One region of the Bilifractor sp. LCP21S3_A7 genome, then DNA from elsewhere that is predicted to be linked to it. Evidence: predicted binding sites of a transcription regulator. Region 1 holds the regulator's gene; each other region holds the start of a gene.
What was found. Region 1 encodes HrcA, which represses chaperone genes, less so after heat shock. Its sites were predicted from a motif close to TGTTAGCACTCNNNNNNNNNGAGTGCTAACA; they were not measured.
Positions count from the first base shown of each region.

Region 1 (7,762 bases):
CTTTTCTGTAATGTCAGTTGGCTACCTTCACCATACTGTGACGGACCACAACATCCTTGTACTTATATCCCTTCTGAAGTTCCTGTGTGATGATGTTTTCACCGACATCCGGGTTGTCTTCATGCATTACCGCGTTATGAAGATTCGGATCAAACTCAGCGCCCTCCGCTTCGATGGTCTCGACGCCCATATCTGTCAGGATCTTCGTCATCTGCTTGTAAATCTTGTTCATACCCTGAACAAACGAATCCGACTCATCCGCTCCGGCAAGTCCTCTCTCAAAATTATCGACAACCGGAAGGATCTTCTCGATAACATCTCTCGCGCCCATATCGAACATCTCGGATTTTTCTCTCTCCGTACGCTTGCGGAAATTGTCGAACTCAGCCATCTGACGCTGCAGTCTGTCGGTGAGTTCTTCAATCTTCTCATCCTTTTTGTCTTTTTTTATTTTTTTCCCGGAACCGGATCCTTTCGCATTATTACCATTTTCCACAGAGCCGGCGCTTTTTGCCTCATCCTGCTTCTCTTTGGAATCAGATTCCCCGGCTTCATTCTGCTTTGCCTTCTCTTGGGTCTGATCCGCGTCTTTTCCGTTACGAACTCCGTCTTCCTTTTCTGTCTTCTCTTCCTTCATCGTATCTGTTTCTGCTGTATGTTTCTCTGTATTTTTTTCTTTTTCTTCGTTCATATGATTATCCTTCTTCATGGCTCTTTTTTCCTCTGCTTCCGGGTCTGCCCCGTCGGCGCCCCGCCTGCTGTTATTCACGTCTGCCATGTCTGTCCCGCCTTTCTGTTTTATTGCTTCTAATCTAATGTGAATCTCCGCATGGATTGAGCACTTCTTCGTGCACTCCCGGATCCCGGTCTGCTAGGACTCTGTGCTGTCATCGATAATACCATGATCGGACGAGGTCTCGAGCTTGGCGTCCCCGTTTCCGAAGAGAGCATTCATCTGTGATTTCAGCTGTTTCAGATTTTCTACTACTTTCTTATAATCCATTCTCCGAGGGCCTACAATAGCTACCGTTCCCTTCATCCCGTTTCCAAGATTGTAGTTTGCGGTGACAACGGAGCAGTCCTTCATGCCCTGAATCGGGGATTCGTTCCCGATATAGGCAGTGATCCCGTTCGAGGCTTCCTCGCCCGGGGCCGTCTCGCGGATCATCTCGGCCAGCTCCTTCTTGTCTCCGAACGCGGTCATCAGCTCCTTGGCTTTTCTTGAATCCGCAAGTTCCGGATAATCGAAAATGTTTGTTGCGCCGCTGAGATAGATCGGCATGTCCTCATCTCCCGGCTGTATGGTCTCCGCCACCGCATCGATCACGCTGCTGATAACCTCACTGTGTATACCCGCCTGCTGCTTCATCCGGGTGATCATATCCAGATTGATCTCGCCGATTGTCTTTCCGTTCAGCTCGTTGTTCAGAAGCAGATTCAGTTTCAGAATATCGTCTTCATCAATAGATTCCTTGAGGTCAATCATCTGGTTTTTCACCAGATTTCCCTGTGCCACAACTACCGCAAGAAGCTGTTTCTCATTGATCCGTGACAGCTGAATAAATTTCAATGAATTCTGATGATACGACGGTCCGGCAATCATTGTCGCATAATTGGTGTTCTGTGCCAGCACATCCACGACCTGCTTCAGTATTTTTTCCATACGGTCCGTTTTCTGGATCATCAGCGTCTGTGCTTCGGCATCCTGATTTGTTTTCTGTATCAGCTCATTTACATAAAGCCGATATCCCTTATCGGAGGGAATCCGTCCGGACGAAGTATGCGGCTGAATAATATACCCCATTTCCTCCAGATCCGACATCTCATTTCGGATGGTCGCGGAGCTCAGATTCAGGTCTGTGTATTTGGAAATTGTCCGTGATCCGACAGGCTCTCCCGTCTCCAGGTATGTCTGGATAATAGCCTTCAGAATCGTCTTTTTTCGTTCATCCAAATCTTCTCCCACTCCTTGGCTCCTTTCTTCCTTACTGAGGATTAATCTCCGACAGGATCGTTCCCTCTGCCGGTTTGTCAGCACTCTGAATTGCAGAGTGCTAACGCCTATGTTTCATAAGATAGCACTGCATTATTTTTTTGTCAACTACTTTTGCTGTCACGTGCCGAAGAACGCGGCGAAGAAGGCTTTTATATCTTCTGAACACCGTCAGACTTATTATGCCTTTTATGGGTATGCATTTCAAAAGTTCTCCTCTCCAAGGGGAGAACTTTCCCATTCAACGAGATAAAACACGCTGCGCGAGTTTTATCTTGCTATCGCGACGCTCGCCGCACACGAATACTTCGCATTCGGCTGCGGCTCACTGATCGCGTAAAAAAGCAGGCCGTCACAGTCCCTTGTCTGCTCCAGCCTGCTGCCTGTCGGCATATAATACCGCGCAAGAGCGCAGCTTTATCCCTTGTAATGCTTCTGGTTATAATGCTTCTGCTTGTAATGCTTCTCTTTGTAATGTTTCTGTCAAATCATTTACAATGCTTCTATTAAAATAAATGTCAGGGACTTGTCACTGCTTAGTATGACATGTGTTCCTCGCCATATTCCACGTGTCATACGTCCTTCGCCGCACTGACCACGAATCTGTTCCTGTCAGTCGTTCAGATACCCGGCTTCATTGTAGATCAATGCCATGAACTCCAGATCATCGTCCGAATTGTTCTCCATGCTGTGATACTGTCCGACCTCAATCACGCAGACGTCTCCGGCTGACACATGATAAATCCTGTGGTCATTATCAATAAAGTCACCGTGGCCCTTCAGAATATAGTAAGGCTCCGTGTCATGTACATGCTGATGCCAGCCTACGCTTGCGCCTGGCGGAAGTGTAACCTTGGCATACATCCTTCCATGCCCCATAAGTTCCTCCCTGGACACGATATGGGAAACCTTTGCTCTTCCTCTTCCTCCTGCAAGGCCATCTACATAAGTAACGTTCTCTTTACGGACCATTTTCTGTCCCCTCCTGTCTGGTTTTTCAAGCCGATGCACTTGTCCTTACCCTGAATATTGAACCCTGACCTGAATGTGCTGACATTCTGTTTTTTCTCAGACACGGATTGTGAGTATCCTGCCCGAGGAGTTATATTTTTCAAACTCTACTCCAGCTGCCTGAAACATCATTTTCGATGCAATGACGGAAGGTGTTTTGTCATACTTGTCATCATCATAGATGACCTTCCGGATTCCCGCCTGGATAATTGCCTTCGCACATTCATTACACGGGAAAAGCGAGACATACAGCTTTGCACCTTCGAGACTTCCGCCCCGGTAATTCAGGATCGCGTTCAGCTCGCTGTGCGTCACATAGACATACTTTGTCTTCAGCGGATCCTCGTTGCTTCTGGCCCACGGAAAGGCATCATCGGAGCAGCCTCTCGGAAATCCATTATAACCGATGGAAAGAATCTTGTTGTCCTGGCTCACAATACAGCATCCCACCTGGGAATTCGGATCCTTGGAACGCATGCCTGCCAGCTTGGCAACTGCCATAAAATACTCATCCCAGGAAATATAGTCTTTTCGCTTATCTGACATCGTTCCTCCAGCATTCTGTGTATAAACCCTTCGAAAACGCAGACAGATCGCCTGTAGGATCGCAAGTGTACGAAGCATGGGCAATCCGCAGCTTATACAATGTGTGCCCCTGTTCACAACATGTCTGCGGTTTACTTTGTTCCGAAAATCCTGTCTCCCGCATCGCCGAGTCCGGGCACAATGTATCCTTGTTCATTCAGATGATCGTCCAGCGCGCCTACCACGATCGATACATCCGGATGTTCCTTCTTCAGGCGCTCCAGACCCTGCGGCGCCGCAATGATACAGAGAAAATGAATTTTCTGGCATCCATGCTTTTTCAGCTGGCGAATCGCGTCACAGGCAGAGCCTCCGGTCGCCAGCATCGGATCTACCACAAAAACCTCACGTTCTTCAATGTCGGAAGGGAGCTTGCAGTAATACTCCACCGGCTGAAGGGATTCCGGATCTCTGTACATGCCGATGTGTCCGACCTTTGCGGCGGGGATCAGCGTCTGGATACCGGAAACCATTCCCAGACCCGCACGAAGAATCGGTACTATGGCCAGCTTCTTGCCGGCCAGTCTCTGAACGGTTGTTTTTGTGATCGGTGTCTGGATCTCGACGTCCTCAAGCGGAATACTGCGTGTTGATTCATAGCACTCCAGCATGGCAATCTCTGAGATAATCTCACGGAATTCCTTGGTTCCCGTGCTTTCCTCGCGGATGATTCCGATTTTATGCTTGATCAGCGGATGATCCATAATAATTACTTTTCCCATTTTTCTTCCTTTCCACTCATATAAATGCAAGACACAGGTTCCTTACAGACGATCTGGCTGCGTCCGGACGCAGGTGCCGCATTCTCCGGCGAATTACCGCTTCCTTCCGGCATCCAGGTCCTTTGCATTACTGTTTCCACGAGTTGTGCCTCTGCAACATGCAGCGGGCTTTCTTCCGGCAATCCGATTTTCGCCTCGTTACTGTTCCTCTTCAATCTTACGGATCCTTCGGATATGTCTCTCCCCCTCCGAGAACGGTGTGCTGAGAAACGCATCTACAATTCCGCACGCAACTCCGGGTCCCGTGACTCTTCCGCCCATCGCAAGTACATTGGCATCGTTATGCTCCCGCGTTGCCCTCGCCATATACTCGTTCGTGCAGAGTGCGCAGCGGATTCCCTTCATCTTATTTGCAGTGATCGAGATGCCGATTCCGGTACCGCAGATCAGGATTCCCTTCTCGCAGCTTCCATCCTGAACAGCGTGTCCGACCTTGTGGGCATAATCCGGGTAATCGACAGATTCTTCGCTGAAACATCCAAAATCCCTGTATGCGATTCCCTTTGCATCAAGATGAGTTTTGACCTCCTGCATCAGCCGGTAACCGCCATGGTCACATCCAAGTGCTATCATTTTGTCCTCCTTCTCTGCAGCACACATGTGCTGATCTGTATCTGCCTCTTTCTGAAAACCCGGTCAGGCACCTCTCACGCCTGAATCACTTCATGGCCGGCCGCCTTGATCAGACGGTTCATGATTGCCTGACCCATTCTCGGTGTCTCAAAGGATTCTGTATAGATATAGTCAACCCCGTCAGCATCGAAGTCCCGCAGAATCTCATATAGATGGTGCGCAATAGTCCTGTCGTCTGCCCTGCTTCCAATACAACGGATATCTCCTTCTGTGTACCTGTCCCGGCTCTCCTCTGTGCAGATGATACCAACACGAAAGCCCTCCGAAAGTCTCTTTTCGGTCAGCTCCCGGATTTTTGAAAAAACAGCCTCCGGCTGTCCCTCTACGATCGCAAGATCTGCCTTCGGCGCATAATGCTTGTACCGCATGCCCGGTGCCTTCGGCCGCACATGAATATTCTCGGACATGATACCAGGATCAACTGTGACCTCTCCGATTACGTTCTCCAGCATCTCCTGATTCAGAAACCCCGGACGCAAAATGACTGGATGTCCCTCACTGAAATCCACAATTGTAGACTCCAGCCCGATATTCACCTGGCCTCCGTCAATGATCATATCGATCCTGCTGCCGAGATCCTCCTCAACATGACTGGCGAGTGTCGGGCTCGGTCTTCCGGACGTATTCGCGCTCGGCGCGGCAACATATCCTCCTCCCTGGCGGATCATCTCCCTTGCAATGGCATTGTCCGGAAAACGAACCGCCACCGTATCCAACCCTCCCGTTGTCTCATAGGGAACCAGATCAGTCTTCTGAAAAATCATGGTCAGCGGTCCCGGCCAGTATCTCTCTGCAAGTCTCCTTGCTTTCTCCGGGAACTCACGAACCAGCGGAAATAGATGCTCCAGATCAGCGATGTGTACAATCAGCGGATTGTCCGAGGGTCTTCCCTTCGCAGCATAGATTTTTCGGGAAGCCTCAGGATCCAGGGCATTTCCTCCAAGTCCGTAGACCGTCTCCGTCGGAAACGCGACAAGGCCTCCTGATCTCAGAATTCTTCCCGCCTCACGAAGGGCATCCATATCCAGGTTATCTTCCGTCATCCTGACAATTTTTGCTTTTCCAGTCTGCATGGATCGGTTCACTTCCATTCTTTAATAATCATCTTCGCGAAGCGGCAGGTCACAGTTCTCCCCTATCTCCGAGCTTTCGTTCACAATATCCTGTATCGTCTTGTAGGAATTCATGAACTGCTTCTGCACGCGGTTGAAGATCTCGACGACATTTGCAAGCTCTTCCTGGACAGCTTCATACTTCTGTTTCCCCTCGCGGTTGATCTCATCAACCTCCTTCTGCACGCCCGCCAGAGTTTTCTGTGCCTCTACCTGCGCTTCGTCACGAATTTTCCTTGCTTCCGTCTCCGCCTCTGAGATTCTTCTCTGCTTCTCAGCCTCAGTCTCACGGTCAATCTGCTTTGCGCGGATCTTTGCCTCATAGATCAGGCTTCCGATTGTCTCATAATTATCGACATACGACTGATACTTCTCGCGGATCGTTTTCTCCATCTTGAGGATCTCCTGATCCCGCGCCTCCAGCGTCTCCTGAAGCTCCGCAATCTTCGCGTCCTTTTCGCTGATCTCGTTATCCTTCGCTGCAAGGGCTTTCTTCGCATCCGCGAGATCCCGAATTATTTTGCTCTTTTCCTGATAGGCATTATCCTTTAATCGCTGAATCTCAGCCAGCACATCGTCCTTGTCGTACCCTCCAAATGCGGTAGTCTTGAACAATTCTTCATTTTCGGCCATAGCGGTTACCCCCTTTGATAGTATACTCCCGTAATCGAAACGAGATAAAACGCGCTTCGCGGGTTTTATCTCGTCTTCGCAATGCCCGCCATAAGGCGATGAGCGCCCGGCTCACCGTAAGCGTAAGTAAAGTATAGCACAGCATCCCCGGATTTTAAATCTCGGATTCCATTCCGGCTTTTCTCCCTGCCCGTCCGCGATCTCTGCTCACTCGCTGTCTTTCAGATAACTGCTGATGATTTTCCAAACATCAGATCGCTCGTAGCCGAGCCTCCATTCCGCAACACCGGCAAGACCCGCCTTTCGGATCAGTTTCATCTTCTCTTCGATGGATTTTTCATCCTCCAGCCAGATGCTGTAGGTCTCATCACCCACGGTGACACTCCCCGTGTACTGACCGCTTTCCGAATCCCATCTTGTCTGAATTCCGAGAGACTTCATCCACTCGTCCGCCTCGTCCATACCAAGAGCCTCACTCGAAGGCGCTTCCCCGGACACCGTCGTCCAGCCCCTCGTGTAAAACGGGATCGCGTTGATCACCTGGTCAGCGGAAACCTCCGCAAGAGTATCCTCAATGCCCTGCTTTACAAAGGAGAGCGAGGCAACCGACCCCGCCTCGTCGGATCCCGCCGTGTGCTCGTCGTATCCCATGATAACAAGATAATCCACAGTTTTCGCCTGTTCGGCACGATTCAGATATGCTGTATATACCGGAACATAATTATCCACGGAGACGATCAGATCTTTCGCATGAGCGGCAATGGAGAGTTCCCGAAGAAACTGCAGATACTGCGGCGTGTTCTCTGCAGTAACCGTTTCAATATCGACATTTATTCCGTCCATTCCCGTGTCTTCCGCAGCCTGAATCAGCTGAGTGATCACGAGAGAACGGCTGTCACCGTCCATCAGTATGGTGCCGATGTCGGCCTTGCTTCCGCCCACGTCCTGCAGACATCCCCATACCTCAAGTCCTGCATTATGCGCCATGTTCACATATTCCGCATTGGCGTAGG
Region 1 is NZ_JBQKGL010000013.1:152-7,913, forward strand. Features, by position in the region: gene grpE (nucleotide exchange factor GrpE) at 14-691, opposite strand; gene hrcA (heat-inducible transcriptional repressor HrcA) at 872-1,966, opposite strand; gene ACTQ1O_RS11615 (cupin domain-containing protein) at 2,606-2,965, opposite strand; gene ACTQ1O_RS11620 (deoxycytidylate deaminase) at 3,062-3,550, opposite strand; gene upp (uracil phosphoribosyltransferase) at 3,682-4,311, opposite strand; gene rpiB (ribose 5-phosphate isomerase B) at 4,510-4,944, opposite strand; gene ACTQ1O_RS11635 (L-threonylcarbamoyladenylate synthase) at 5,019-6,095, opposite strand; gene ACTQ1O_RS11640 (hypothetical protein) at 6,099-6,749, opposite strand; gene ACTQ1O_RS11645 (glycosyl hydrolase family 18 protein) at 6,957-7,762, opposite strand, start outside.

Region 2 (7,762 bases), on a different contig from region 1:
CTGCGCGCGCACAGAGCTTTGCTTTCCGGAAGAAATAATCTTCTGCATTTCCTGAAGGAGATCATCGCCTGGCTCCTGCTTCTGGCTGTCTGCGCGTTACCCGCTCTCCTTCTGACCGAAAAAACACCTCTCTATCTGATCCGGGGATTTTTTTCTTCTATCATCTCCTTCGGAGGAGGAGACGCTTATCTCTCGGTCGCCGACGGCCTGTTTGTCAACTCCGGCATGGTCACCTACCGGGAATTCTATTCCCTCCTCGTGCCTGTAGCAAATGTACTGCCCGGATCGATTCTCAGCAAAATTCTCACCGGCGTGGGATATTATATCGGCTACAATCTGAACGGTTCACCCGTCCAGGGCATCGCTGTAGCATTCGCCGGGTTCATCTGCAGCGTCGTTGCTTCCGGGCTTGTATTCTGCCTTGTCTATCATGCCTATAACTCGGTGGAGCACATCACCGTGTTTCAGAAAATCGGCCACTGGATCCGTCCTATCATCGCCGGTCTTCTGCTCAGCGTCATGTGCTCAATGATTCAGACCAGCCTCAACACCGCCGCCTCCATCGGCATCGCCGTTCTTCCGGTATTCCTCGTAACCTGCGGCATCATTGTTCTGAATCTCTCTCTCATGAAGAAAAAAAGCAATCCTTTCATGATTGCCGCCTCATCCCTCATCGGTCTCGCGGCATCCAATCTGCTTCTGTTTTTCGCATGATGCATGGTTCCGGCTGCTTCTCTTCTTCGCGTGAAGCATGGTTCTGGCTGCCTCTTTTCTTCGCGTGATGCATGGTTCCGGCTGCTTCTCTTCTTCGCGTGAAGCATGGTTCCGACTGCTTCTCTTCTTCGCGTGAAGCTGCGAACGGATACGCCCGCTTTCCTCAAACACAAGCAAGTCTACAGCTCCGCTTTCCACGAACGAGATAAAACACGCTGCGCGAGTTTTATCTCGCTATCGCGACGCTCGCCGCACACGAATACTTCGCATTCGGCTGCGGCTCACTGTTCGCGTAAATAAAATCCACAGATGTTTTCCCAAACGAGAAAAACATCTGTGGATTTCTCACATTCTCCAGCTCGATATGATCTCAAGCACAATCCCGTTCTGAAGTTTTTCCTCCGCCTCCGGCACCTCTCCGGGCCCGATCCGCCGGATGCCCGCAGTCATCGTATGTTCCGGCGAATCAAATTCCGTATACATCTCAATGGGATACAGCGACATCACATTCATCAGGCTGCAGATCTCACCCGCCAGTTCTCTTCCACGGACATAAGCGACCGTTCCACGGGAGGAGGCAGTGTCGATCCTGCACTCCGGCTTGATGCCGTATAATTCCTGATCCTCCGGGCTCCCGTTACAGTCCCGAAACAGACAGGCACTGAAGACGACCTTCTCGTCGGTCCCGCACCAGTACTCTGGAATATCCTCCTCGGTCAGCCTCACCGCTCGATATTCAACCGATGCGTCCCGCGACGCCCGATATAAATCCCACGCTTTTGCCGGAAGCAGTTGATGAGACCGCAGAAACTCACCAATCGCACCTGCTTTCTCCTCGGAATCCATCAAAGCTACCGGGCAGCATCCGAGGATATCCCCGTTGGTGTCACGGAGCGCAGCGTAGAGACGATATACTTCATTCTCCCGCTCGTCATTCTCCCAGGTTTCCTCATTCAAACGCCTAAGCTTCGCGTTCAGCTTCCGGATCGCACGGGGAATATTGTTGTCCTGAAGAACAGACTCCCGAATGAATTCCCGGTAATCATGCCCTGTTCTTTCAAATCCCGAAAGCGGACGATAACCGATCACATACTGCCGCACCTCCGAATAGGAATCCTCCGAGATCCAGGCACTGTAAGACCGTGCCAAATCCGCTTCCCGAATGCTTTCCTCAACGGTGATAACATAATCTCCATACATAAAATAGTGATTTTCTACCCTTACTCCGACCTTGTCCAGTGAGATCTCCTCCAGACCATCGTAGCTTCCATGTCTCTTCCCATATTGACACAGTGCATGCCTGCATCCCCAAAAATCATCCATCGCCCGTTCCTCTCAGCTTCTTCTTCATCATTCCCCGGAGTGGAAGCCCCGTAAACTCAACAGTTAGTTACGCCTGTCACCCGGAGAATCCGCTCAGCAGACTCTGCAAGCCGCGCGTGTATCCCGGAAGATCCGCTCAGCAGGCTGTATATTCGCGCGTCACTTCAGGAAAATACCATCTGTCCCTGATATCGGATCTGATCTTACTATACATTTTTTCTGTCGATTTCTCAACACCAGGCCCTCCAACCGCAGTAAGAATGCGGAAGGAAAATCAAGCTGCCAAAAGCAAGATTGCCCCGAATACTGGAAGGCTCCGCTTTGCAGGTCTCTCAAATTGAAATTGATAAAGTTTATATTTTCTTTAGACAGCCACCACATTTTAATCACAACTTCCACGTATATTTTTACTCAGATAGTTGATTAACCACTCACTATCTCCCCCTCATTTAAAAAAGAAAGGGAGAATGTCCCACGCGGCATTCTCCTTTTCTTTTTTATTCTGTGTTTATTCTGTTTTTCCTGTGTTATCTTCTGGTTTTTCTGTGTGATGCTCTGTTTTTCTGTGCTATGTTCTGTTTTTATTTTCTCACATTTTGCTCTGTCTCGTGACGCAATTCTCCGCCTTACTTCTGCTTCAGAAATTCTTCTTACGACTCCGCATCCTTCAGCTTCAGCATGGTCTTTGGCGCGCGGAGCTTCCGGATCGCTTTTGCCTCGATCTGACGCACCCGTTCTCTTGTGACTCCCAGCTGCTTTCCGATTTCATCCAGCGTCTGCACCTCATTTCCATCCAGTCCGAACCTGCGCTTAAGGACATATTGTTCCCGGTCAGACAAAGTGCCTACGATCTCATCCAGACGATTATAGATGTCCGACTGCACCACGGCGTCCTCCACGGAAAGGTGATCATCCCCGGTCACCATATCGCCCAGTTCCGTCTCGCCATCGTCGCCGACCGGATTGTTCAGGGAAGGCATTGTGAAAAAATCCTGCTTCAGAGACAGATAGTACGCCGCCTTTTCCTCCGGAATCTTCATCTCCTTTGCGACCATTGCCCTGCGTTTGTCCGGATCATCCACCCCCTCCTGAGAGAGCCTGCTGTCGATCGCAGATGCCTTCGATACCGCCGAGAACACATGCACCGGAATCCGGACCGAAAATCCCGATTCCATGATTCCCCGGACGATCGACTGGCGAATCCAGAAAGTCGCGTAAGTGCTGAAAGACGCACCCTTCTCCGGATCGTACTTCTCCGCCGCATGCAGAAGACCCGTAAGTCCCATGTTCTCAATGTCCTCAAAATCCAGGTCATTGCCATAATACTTGTGATACGACCAGGCATATTTATCTACCAGTTTTCTGTTCTTCTCACAGAGTTCCTCCTGGGCAGACACATCACCCTTTTGGATCCTGCGGCACAGCTCCGTGTTCTCCCGGTTCATCTTCTCCAGACTCTCCGTCAGCAGCTTCTCTTCCTTTCGATTATCCGTGAAATCTCTGTCCTCTCCCATATCCTTTTCTCCCTGATTTCATCCCGAAACACACGCTTAAAAAACATACCTTATCATTACCCTGAGTTTTTATTGCTGTTTTATCGTTACCCGGTGCTTTTATAGCCCTGCGTTATATTATGTCTCTGTATTTTTATTATAACCCCATATACACCGTGAACGGGAGACGTAAAAATGCAGCAGAGAAATTTCCCTCTGCTGCACCTCTTTATTATCCGCCGAATACCATATACGCTGTGGTTCTGATACCTGCGAACGATCAGCCTCCCGGCTGATCATCCGATGTAATGACAGAATACACAGCCAGAATTCCATCGGCCGTTATTCAATTGCAATGGTCTTCTTCTCCGGAACCGCCTTCTTATCTTCCTTCTTCGGAACTGTAATTTTCAGAACACCGTTCTCGAATTTTGCTCCGATGTCCTCTTCCTTGACGCCTTCACCTACATAGAAGCTTCTTGCCATACTGCCTGCGTAACGCTCCTGTCTGATCAGCTTGCCTTCTTTATCTTTCTCTTCTTTGCCGAGGCCCTTCTGAGCGGCAATATTCAGATAGCCATCATTGAGTGTCAGCGCAATATCTTCTTTCTTACATCCCGGAAGATCTACGTCCAGTTCATAATGATCCTTCTGATCCTTAATATCTGTCTTCATGAGATTTTTTGCATGACGCCCGAACACCGGATTTCTTTTTCCGAAGAATTCATCGTCAAAATCATCCATCATATCTTCCATATCCTCTCCGAACAAACTTGGTAAATACATCATAAGTCATACCTCCTTTTACCATAAAAGCATGTCCGGATGTCGTCTCAAGCACCCTGCATGTAACTTCTGAGCCTTTCTCTAATGCTCTTTTCGTTTTCCGATTTGCTCCGGGTCTCTGTATCCGTGGCCCTTCAGCTCATCTTATGTAACCCTTTCTTGTTACGATTATGTAATAGCACCATTTGTTAGCCATGTCAAGTGTCGAGTGCTAATTTTCTGTTCTTTCTGATCAAAATATTTAAAAAGATCCCGGAATCCGCGTTCTTTTCCAGTGCGAAAAAGGTTCCGCAGCTTCACGCTGCAGAACCTTTCTGTAAAAAAATACTATTCCCCGTTCCCTCCACTGTCTCACAGTTTCCAGAACGTCTGAGATATAAAAATCACCGTATACAGACAATGCGTTCTCAGCTATCAAGAAGATCACTGTATACAGACGCTGCAATCTCAGATATCGAGAAGATCACTGTATACAGACGCTGCAATCTCAGATATTGAGAAGATCACTGTACACAGACAGTGCGCCCTCTGTATCGTGGGCGAGTACCCGTTTTGCCAGAACCTTTCCAAGCTGTACGCCTTCCTGGTCGAAGCTGTTCACATTCCACAGGAAGCCCTGGAACATAACCTTGTTCTCAAAATGTGCCAGCAGAGCACCGAGCGTCTTCGGGCAGAGCTGATCGCCGATGATGATGCTCGACGGACGGCCGCCCTCAAAGTTCTTGTTCAGGTTGTCATCCTTCTTGCCGCAGGCAAAGGCCACGATCTGTGCAGCGACATTCGCGCAGAGCTTCTGCTGGCTTGTGCTTCCCTGAATCTCCACATCCGTGCCGATCTGGCTGCTGCGGAATCCGACAAACTGAAGCGGAATGATCGTCTTGCCCTGATGCAGGAGCTGATAGAAGGAATGCTGACCGTTCGTTCCCGGCTCTCCGAAGATGATCGGCCCGGTCACATAGGAGACAGGCTCTCCGAAACGGTTGACGGATTTGCCGTTCGACTCCATATCAAGCTGCTGAAGATGCGCCGGGAATCTGGAAAGTGCCTGGGAATACGGCAGAACCGCCGTAGCCGGAAGCCCGAGCACATTGCGCTCGTATACGCCGATCAGCGCATCCAGCATCGCCGCGTTCTTCCGTGGATCCTTCTCTGTCGCAAGCTTATCCTCGGCTGCCGCGCCCTCAAGAAAATCCGCAAAGACTTCCGGACCAAACGCAAGAGACAGAACAGCGCCGCCTACCGCGGAGGTGGAGGAATAACGTCCGCCGATGTAATCATCCATATAGAACGCATCCAGATAATCGTCGCTCTTTGCCAGCGGAGATGTCTCGGAGGTAACGGCGATCATATGCTTCGCCGGATCCAGGCCCTGCTTCTTCAGTGCGTCCATGACGAAGGACTGGTTGGTCAGTGTCTCCAGAGTCGTACCGGATTTGGATACCAGGATGAAGATCGCATGTGCCACATCTGTGGAAGCCAGAACCGCTGCTGCGTCATCCGGATCTACGTTGCTGATGAACTTTGCTTCCATCTTGAAGTTTCCGGTCTTCTTCGCCCAGTTCTCCAGGGCAATGTACATGGCGCGCGGGCCAAGATCGCTTCCGCCGATACCGATCTGTACCGCCGTGGTAAACTTCTCGCCCTTCTCATTTGTGATTTCTCCCGCATGTACCTTGTTCGCGAAATCTGCGATTCTCTTCTGCTGCTCCACATAAAAAGCTCTCTTGTCGACACCGTCCGCTGCAACGGCATCTCCGAGCTGTCCTCTGGTCAGATGATGGAGAACCAGTCTCTTCTCTCCTGTATTGATTACCTCTCCGTTATAGAGGGCTTTATACTTTTCCGTCAGCTGCGCCTCATCCGCCAGCTTCACAAGGACATCCAGCACCCTGCTGTCCACAGCCTTTGCCGCGTAATTGTAGGAAAGGCCTTCCGCCATCGGAATGCTGCAGCTCTTCACACGCTGCGCTCCGCTTTCACCAGACATAACCTCTGCGAGGTTCACCTTTTCTACCTTCTGCAGCTCCCCATAAGAAGCAAGCTCATCAAGATTCTTCCAGTTGATCATTTCTGATTCCTCCTTGAAAAAACAGATAAAACGCGCTTCGCGGATTCTGTCCCGCTGTCTCAGCGCCTGCCGCACACGGCCGCAAGCCGGCCGGATGCATCTCCCTGTTCGCGTTAACCTTTATGCGGGCTATGCCCGCGTCTCAGCCTTTATACGGATCATGCCCGCGTCACAATCTTTATACGGATCATGTCTGCGTCTCAATATGCATAAAGGCATTGCCACTATCATAACATAACGCCCGAAACGAAACAATTGCCAACTTGACTGCTCCGCACATCCATGTTAAATGAATCTGCGGCACTCTGCTCCGGCCATTCCCAAATGAGCTGCCATTACCCTGCTCCGGCCATTTGCAAATGAGCTTACACATTTCTGCTCCGATGGGTCTCAAGGTCACCACATGAATTACCGGTCCTTTATCATCTCACGCTCCAGAACGCGGAACAGTTCTCCGGTGTCGATCGGCTTCGCCACTCTCGCGTTCATTCCGTTCTCGTAGCACTCCTCATCTGCACGGTCGTAAACATCCGCCGACAGCGCGATGATCGGGATCTTCTGTGCCCATCCATTCTTCAGTTCCCGGATCTTGCGGGCGCATTCAAAGCCGTCCATCACAGGCATCCGTAGATCCATGAGCACAACGTCATATTTCGGACCGTTCTTCAGAGACGCCTTGAATTTCTCAAGCGCATTTCTGCCGTTCTCCGCATGATCCGCCACCAGCCCGTTCCACTCCAGAATGTGCATGATGACCTCCGCGTTGATCTGATTGTCCTCAACCACAAGCACCCGTTTTCCCTTCAGGTTCCTGATATCGTAGTCCTTCTTCTCCGCCCGGCGCATCAGCTTCCTCTGGTCCTCGCTCGCGACATCATAGGCAAGCTTCACGGTGAATTCCGTGCCCTTTCCTACCTCGGACCTGCATTCAATCGTTCCCCCAAGGAGGTTGATCAGCCTGCGGCTGATGAACAGACCCAGACCTGTTCCCTCCCGGTTCCTTGACTGAGCTGCACTGTCCTGCTCGAACGGCAGATACATCTTCGGCAGGAATTCCCTGCTGATTCCGATTCCGGTATCCTTGATCCGGTAGGTGTGCTCCACCCGTCCCTCTGCGAGATAAACGACATCTACCACGAGTGAGACGTCTCCGCCCTTCTCGGTAAATTTGACTGCATTTCCCAGAAGGTTCACCAGAATTCTAGCGACATGATCAACGTCCATCATGATCACTTCGTTCCTGCAGTTGCTGATCTCAAAGTGATAATGGATTCCGGCGCTCCTGGCCTTTTCCTCGATGATCGTGTTCACCTCTTCGAAGACTTCCTTCTCATGCACCACATCATATTCGCTGACTACCTTTCCGGCATCCAGCTTG
Region 2 is NZ_JBQKGL010000006.1:98,088-105,849, reverse strand. Features, by position in the region: gene ACTQ1O_RS07270 (chromate transporter) at 1-714, shown strand, start outside; gene ACTQ1O_RS07265 (hypothetical protein) at 1,060-2,037, opposite strand; gene ACTQ1O_RS07260 (sigma-70 family RNA polymerase sigma factor) at 2,688-3,551, opposite strand; gene ACTQ1O_RS07255 (Hsp20/alpha crystallin family protein) at 3,873-4,316, opposite strand; gene ACTQ1O_RS07250 (glucose-6-phosphate isomerase) at 4,804-6,384, opposite strand; gene ACTQ1O_RS07245 (chemotaxis protein CheB) at 6,793-7,762, opposite strand, start outside.
Region 2: ACTQ1O_RS07255 (Hsp20/alpha crystallin family protein) is a predicted target of HrcA. The motif match lies at 4,503-4,533, and genes of this name have one in related genera.

Region 3 (7,762 bases), on a different contig from region 1:
GGTCTCGGAGGCGCAGATCACAACCTTTACCACATTTTCCATCGACGGTCAGGCTCACCCGGAATATTATGAGGGCGACGCTTCAGATGACGGAATCACGAACAAAGCCACGAACCCACAGACACACCGGGAATCTCTGGTGCACTGGAGGGATATCCGATCCTTCTGCGTACAGATCCTGAAAGGCCGCAGGCTTCCTCTCTCCTTCCGTTTTGTCTTCCAGCTGAGTGCCGGACAGATCCAGCGTTTTATGGAAAAGAACGAACTGAATTACGATCCGGAAGATATCCTCGGACTGTTCCTGAACATTCAATACCGGAATCAGACACTGACAGTAACTACCGGATCCTCCCTCCGGAGCTTTACACTGGATCACTCCGTCGACCAGGCGTGGGACCGGTATGTGCAAAAATTTTTCACCGCCTGCGGGCTCGACTGATCACCTTTAAATTGTTGTTGTGCAAATACCGGAATGTGCTTTTTTGTGTAAATACAAGGAAATATTTTATACGAATACCAGGAAAATGTTTTGCGCGAACACAAAAGGAGCGGGAAAAACGCCCACCTCGCGTTTTTATCCCGCTCTTCTTTCAATCTTACTTATTCAGATTTCTTCTCGTCCTTTGATTCCTTTGAAGTCTTCTTGGCCGGTGCCTTGGTGTCCTTCTTCTCCGACGCTTTCACTTCTTTCTTTGCTGTATCCGCCTTTTTGATCTGGGCTTTTCCCGCTGGCTTCGCATTCTCTGCAAGCTTTACCATGATCTCATTGCTCCTGCTGATGAACTTTGTCATCTCATCCGGAGTCAGAGCGCGGTTGCTGATTACTGCCAGATCATAAAGCTGCTCACAGAAGAGGCTGACATCCTCGGATGCCTTATGCTCGAATACATATTTCACAAGCGGATGCTTTGCATTCAGAACAAGTGTCTGCTGTCCCTCGAGTTCATCCACGTTGATGTTCTTGTCCGCCATTCCGTACATGCGCATCATCTCGCTGTAACGGCGCATCTCCTCGGAGATCGTGACCATGGCTGAAACACTGGGATCCTTCAGATTCTCCACCCGGACGGACAGCTGACTCTTGTTCAGAACCTTGCGGAAGAGCTCCTGCAGATCCTTGCTCTCTTCCTTCAGAGATTCGCTGTCTTCCTTCATATCATCGGTGAGATCCGCATCGATTCTCTGGAAATGAAGATTTTCATTCAGCTGCTCCACATGGGAGATAAACGGAGCGTCAATGGTATGGACCAGCTTATAAGCCTGTTTCTTCTGGCTCCGGAACATGTTGATGTACTGGCTCTGCTGCACCTCATTTGTCACATAATAGATCGTGATCTTCGGCGCATCCTTCTTGTCGTCCTTCTGATCCGCCTCACCGGATTTACTCTCTTCTGAAGCTTCTGCCTCAGGCTTCTTCTCACCATCGGCACCCGTCTCAGATTCCTTCGCATCTGCTGCTTTGCTCTTGTCTTCTGCGCTTTCCCCTGTTTTCTCTTCCTCAGTCTTTTCAGGAGTATTGGCGGCGATGATATCCTTCAGCGTGTGATACTTGCCGTCGAGATCCTCATAGAGGATGTAATCCATCATTCTCTCAGAGAACTTGGGATCCTTCAGCGTTCCGAACTTGATGAACGGACTGATGTCGTTCCAGTATTTCTCATATTCTTCTCTCTTGGTCTTGCACATGCCTGAGAGCTTGTCCGCAACCTTCTTTGAGATGTAATCGGAAATCTTCTGCGCGAAACCGTCATTCTGAAGCGCGGAACGGGAGACATTGAGCGGCAGATCCGGGCAGTCAATCACGCCCTTGAGCAGGAGCAGATATTCCGGGATAACTTCCTTAATATTGTCCGCGATGAATACCTGGTTGTTGTACAGCTTGATTTTTCCCTCAATGGACTCGTATTCCGTGTTGATTCTCGGGAAGTACAGAATGCCCTTCAGGCGGAACGGATAATCCATATTCAGATGAATCCAGAACAGCGGCTCCTTGTAATCCAGGAATACATGGCGGTAAAATTCCTTGTACTCCTCATCTGTGCACTGACTGGGCTGCTTTGTCCACAGTGGATGCGTATCACTGATTGATACCGGCCGCTTCTGAATCTTTACCTGATTTTTCTCAGGGCTGGTCTCGACCTTTTCGGTCTCGCCCTTATCATTCTTCTTCTCCTCGTACTTCGCGTCCTCATGAATATGCTCAATGACAACATCGGTATCCTTGAGGTCCTTCTCATCGATGATCTCCGTCTCCGGCTCTTTCGTCTCATTCTCAAGATAAATTTCTACCGGCATGAAGGAGCAATATTTCTCCAGAGTTTCACGTACCTTGTACTCGTTGGCGAATTCCAGACTATCCTCTGCCAAGTGCAGCGTAATCGTTGTCCCTGCCTCGGTACGGGTGCCCTCGCTCATATCATACTCTGTACCGCCGTCGCACTCCCAGTGAACGGCCTCCGCTCCCTCACGGAAACTCAATGTATCGATTTCCACCAGATCCGCTACCATGAATGCAGAATAGAACCCGAGTCCGAAATGTCCGATGATCTGGTCGCTGTCCGCCTTATCCTTATACTTTTCCAGGAACTCCGTCGCGCCGGAGAAGGCGATCTCTGTGATGTCACGGATTACCTCGTCCGCTGTCATACCAATTCCGTTATCGGTGAATTTCAGTGTTTTTTCCTTATCGTTAACCGATACAGTGATCTTCGGCTTATATCCCTCCGGAAGCCTTACCTCGCCTACGGCATCCAGTTTTTTTCTCTTGGTTATGGCATCGGATCCGTTCGAAATCAATTCCCGGATAAAGATATCCTTATCCGAATACATCCATTTCTTGATTATTGGAAAAATGTTGTCGCTGTTAATCGACAGATTTCCATGTCTCATTTCCATACTAATACACACTCCTTTTCACTTTTGATCCTTCATTTTCGTGACATATCCCCGTCAGGAAAATGGATATTTGTGTTATCGCCGCTGATGATCCGCTGTCTGTGGAAACCCGACTTCGCGGATCATTCTGGCTGTGATTTTCTGTCATTATGACCGGTATTCATTTTATACCCGACAAGTGTTATATTAGTACCCTTATTACAGAAAGTCAAGAAAAAACTAGCACTCGATTTTGTCGAGTGCTAGCAAGGTACTGTATAAGTCCAGTCGCAATGTTCTTGGCCCACGGGGAGCTTGCTCACCAGCGGGCAAGAACATTAGCGACGACAACAGGTATGAGCATGGAGCGGTATGCCGCGGCATTATCCGGTAAAATCGCCTGACAATATTTTCTCAAGGTATTCCTCCACCGTCGGCGTATGGTCACAGCCTGCAGCGAGAATTTCCGGTTTGGCATTGTCCACCGCAACCGGCCAGCCGACCAGCTTCATCATTTCCATGTCGTTGTAGTTATCCCCGAAAGCCATACATTCCTCCGGCCGGACATCGAGCTTCTGCAGCAGTTTCCGGATTCCGGTTCCCTTATTCACATGCAGCGGCATAATATCAAGCCAGTCGTTTCCTCCCGTAACCACCGTGGCGTACCTTCCGAATCTTTCCTGCCAGAACGCGATTTCCTCATCGGTAAGACCGTTCCTCTCGTAGATAGAAATCTTGAAATACGGCTCCTCCGTCTTCAGAATATCCGGCACCAGTGTGACATTATTGCCGACCACATCCCGCATATGATAATAGTAGCTCATGTCCTTCGGCTGAATGTAGCTTGTATTCACTCCCGACAGCAGCACCTCAGCGGACGGCGTCCTTATGATCTCCCGCATAATCTCCTGTCCAAGCGCCCGGTCCATCGTCACTCTGTGCACCATCTCGCCTTCATAGAAGCTGAGGCAGCCGTTCTCGCAGAGATACGCGATCTCATTGCGAACAGGAGCAAAGAGTCTCTGCAAATTGGCATACTGTCTTCCGCTCGCCGCGAGAAAAATAATTCCTCTCCGGGTCAGCCTGTGAATCAGCCCGCACGTATTGGGCCGGAGTCTTTGTGCGCCTCCCTGGAGCAACGTCCCGTCCAGGTCACTTGCAATGAGACGGATGTCCGACGGAATTTTTATAGACGGCATTCTCTTATCTGACATTTGGCTTTCCCCTCGAATTAAATCGATCCACAAGATCAACGATCTCCATAGGATCATCGACAATTTCGTCTGCCCGATATTCCTCAAGCTCCGTTCTCGGACGGAATCCCCAGGTCACCCCGACGGTAAAAAGGCCTGCATTATGACCTGTGAGCATGTCGGTATTGGTGTCACCGAAGTACAGTGCCTCTGTCTTATTCACCCCAAACTCCCTGAGAATCTCATAGACCCCCTGCGGATCCGGTTTGATCGGCACAGTGTCGGTCTGTCCCTGAATATGGTCGAAGGTATCCGGTCCGAAGATCGCCGTCACCACATCGATTGCTCCCTGATGCATCTTGTTGGAAAATACAGCAAGGCGGATCTTCCGTTTCTTCAGTTCTTTCAGCATCTCCACAATGTGCGGATAAGGTTTTACATGATACAGCGAATTCTCGACAAACCATTTCCGGCACAGCGGTCTTCCCTCCTCATAATATTTCAGTTCCGGGTCACCTGCATCCTTCAATGCCCTTTTTAACGCATTGTCAAGGCCGTCCCCCGCATAATAATTGTAATTCTCCACCGGCATCGCAGGAAGCCCGAAATGCTCCAGTGTCATATTGACCGGACGCGCAATGGACTCCTGCGTCTTCGTAAGCGTACCGTCAAGATCAAAAATACATGCCTTTATCATTTCCTGCTCTTCCTTTCTCTCTTCCGGAAATCCCCGGTGTACAACGGTCTCCGTGAGATTCCGTTTTCCCCCCGGTTCTTCTTTCGCGCGACTGATCCGGACAACTTCAGCCCGTCTTTCTATCAGGATAACACAATCGAAGATATACTTCTTCATTATTTCTCTGTCCTTAAGGACATTTATTGCGAATCGACATTTTCGGTAAATGAGCAGAAAAAAGCTGCCGCACCTGCAGGAAGCAGGGATACAGCAGCCTTTTCATTATTCATGTCAGAGTCGATCTGCTCCGGCCTTCTTATATCCTTGGAAGTTTCTCCGGACCTCTTGTGCCTTCCGGAGTTTCTCCGGACCTCTTACGTCTTCTGAAGTTTCTCCGATTCTCTTATGCCTTCGGAAGCTTGAAGGAACTCTTCAGCGATACGATTCTGCCGAACACCGGTTTGCCAGGCTTCGACAGCTTCGCGTCAGCACAGAAGAAGCCATTTCTCACAAACTGGAAGCTCTCATAGGGCTTTGCCTCTGCCAGAGCGGGCTCGACCACTCCCTGGAGAACCTCAAGAGAATCCGGATTGATATTCATCGTGCCGTCCTCATTGTACACGCCCTTTTCCTCATCGATCAGATTCTCATAGAGACGCATCTCCACCGGCTTTGCATCCGCCGCATTCACCCAATGGATCGTTCCCTTCACCTTGCGGCCGTCCGGGCTGTTGCCGCCGCGGCTCGCCGGATCGTAGGTACAGTGGATCTCGGTGATTTTCCCATCTTCATCCTTGCGGAAATCAACGCATTTTACAAAGTAAGCCTGCATCAGGCGCACTTCATTGCCCGGGAACATCCGGAAATATTTCTTTGGCGGGTTCTCCATAAAGTCATTCCGCTCGATATACAGTTCACGGGAAAAAGTGACGGTGCGGTTCCCCAACGCCTCATTTTCCGGGTTGTTTGGAACCGTAAACTCCTCTGTCTGTCCCTCCGGGTAATTGTCAATAATCAGCTTTACCGGATCCAGGATCGCATACATTCTGGGAACTCTGGTCTTCAAATCATCCCGGATGCAGTACTCCAGCATCGCGTAGTCTGTGGAGCTGTTGGCCTTCGAAATTCCTCCAAGGCTGATAAACTTCTGTATCGATTCCGGCGTATATCCTCTTCTGCGGAGCGCGGCAATCGTGACGAGACGCGGATCATCCCAACCGTCAACGGTTCCGTTCTCCACCAGTTTCTTGATATATCTCTTACCGGTGACTACATTGGTCAGATAGAGCTTTGCAAACTCAATCTGCCTCGGCGGGTGCGCAAAGCCCACATTCTCCACCACCCAGTTGTACAATGGCCGGTGGTCCTCAAACTCCAGCGTACAGAGAGAATGGGTAATGCCCTCGAAGGCATCCTCCAGCGGATGGGCAAAATCATACATCGGATAAATGCACCATTTGTCTCCCGTATTCTGGTGATGCAGATGAGCGATCCGGTAGATAATCGGGTCTCTCATGTTGATGTTCGCCGCTTTCATATCGATTCGCGCCCGGAGAACCTTTGATCCGTCCTCGAACTCGCCGTTTTTCATCCGCTCGAACAGATCGAGATTCTCTTCTACGCTTCTGTTCCGATTCGGATCATCCCTTCCCGGCTCCGTCAATGTTCCACGGTACTCACGGATCTCATCTGCGGACAGATCACTGACATAAGCCTTTCCGTCGCGGATCAGCTTAAGCGCAGCTTCATACATTTTGTCAAAATAGTCTGATGCAAAGAACGGACCGTTGAACTTCGCACCGAGCCACTCCACGTCACGCTTGATTGCCTCTACAAATTCTCCCTTTTCCTTCGTGGGATTTGTGTCATCAAAACGGAGATTGAACTGACCATTATATTCCTTCGCGATGCCATAATTCAAAAGGATCGACTTTGCATGGCCGATGTGAAGGTACCCGTTCGGCTCCGGCGGAAAACGTGTCATAACCGTGTCATACCGGCCTTCCTTCAGATCTTTATCGATTTCCTGCTCGATAAAGTTCCGGGAAACGACTTCTCTTTCTGCCTCACCCGACCCCTGTTCTTTAGAAGTTTCTTCGATCGCCATTGTGTCAGTTCCTCCTCGATTCCTGTATCATTTATCCGCCGGGACGTACACCGTTTCGGCAGATATCTAAAGTCTTTCACTGAGATAACATCATATCATAACTTTTTCATTTTTCAAAGCATAACCTTGCCCCGCGGCTGCCTTCACCTGCCTTTTATACAAACCGTCATCCTGCACGATATCTTCCTTTGCAAAGACTTGCGCTTGCGTGCAAAGGCTTAAACTTGCATCGCAAGGACCCGGGCTTGCGCCGCAGTGACTTAAGTTTGCGTCAAAATTTGAATTTTCTGACAAATTTTCATTGCATTTTGATGGAAAAAGTGATAATCTGAAAACTGATGGGAGCATAGCTCAGCCGGGATGAGCGTTCGCCTCACACGCGAAAGGTCACGAGTTCGATCCTCGTTGCCCCCACTATTCGGCGCGTATCCGAGTAATCGGATACGCGTCTTTTGTCGCAGTGGGGTCTGCCTGTTTTTATTCCCAGCTGCAAGGCACCACCTTCATAGCCTAATTTCACACCCACAGCATACTTTCACAACTACAGCATAATTTCACATCCATAGCAGAGCTCCCCATCCACAGCATAATTACACATTTACAGCAGAACTCCCCATCCACAGCATAATTACACATTTACAGCAGAGCTTCGCATCCACAGCATAATTTCACATCCATAGCTGAGCGGAACGGTGCATGCGTGGATGGCTGCTGATCTCAGGGAAAACCATCTCATCCTATAAAAAAAGCCTGTCTCCGCATACACAGAAACAGACTCACAGAATTTTCCGGTCATTATTAAAAATATCTCCAACAACATGAAAAAAGATATATCCACCAGTGCCCGGAAAAGAAAGTTCCATACAGCATCACATCATACGCTACAGACTTTCAGACAGTAGTGTTCTCCTT
Region 3 is NZ_JBQKGL010000001.1:302,274-310,035, forward strand. Features, by position in the region: gene ACTQ1O_RS01365 (DUF5721 family protein) at 1-439, shown strand, start outside; gene htpG (molecular chaperone HtpG) at 601-2,895, opposite strand; gene ACTQ1O_RS01375 (HAD family hydrolase) at 3,258-4,088, opposite strand; gene ACTQ1O_RS01380 (HAD family hydrolase) at 4,078-4,920, opposite strand; gene ACTQ1O_RS01385 (glutamine--tRNA ligase/YqeY domain fusion protein) at 5,147-6,850, opposite strand; tRNA gene ACTQ1O_RS01390 (tRNA-Val) at 7,191-7,264, shown strand; gene ACTQ1O_RS01395 (TVP38/TMEM64 family protein) at 7,742-7,762, opposite strand, start outside.
Region 3: htpG (molecular chaperone HtpG) is a predicted target of HrcA. The motif match lies at 3,113-3,143, and genes of this name have one in related genera.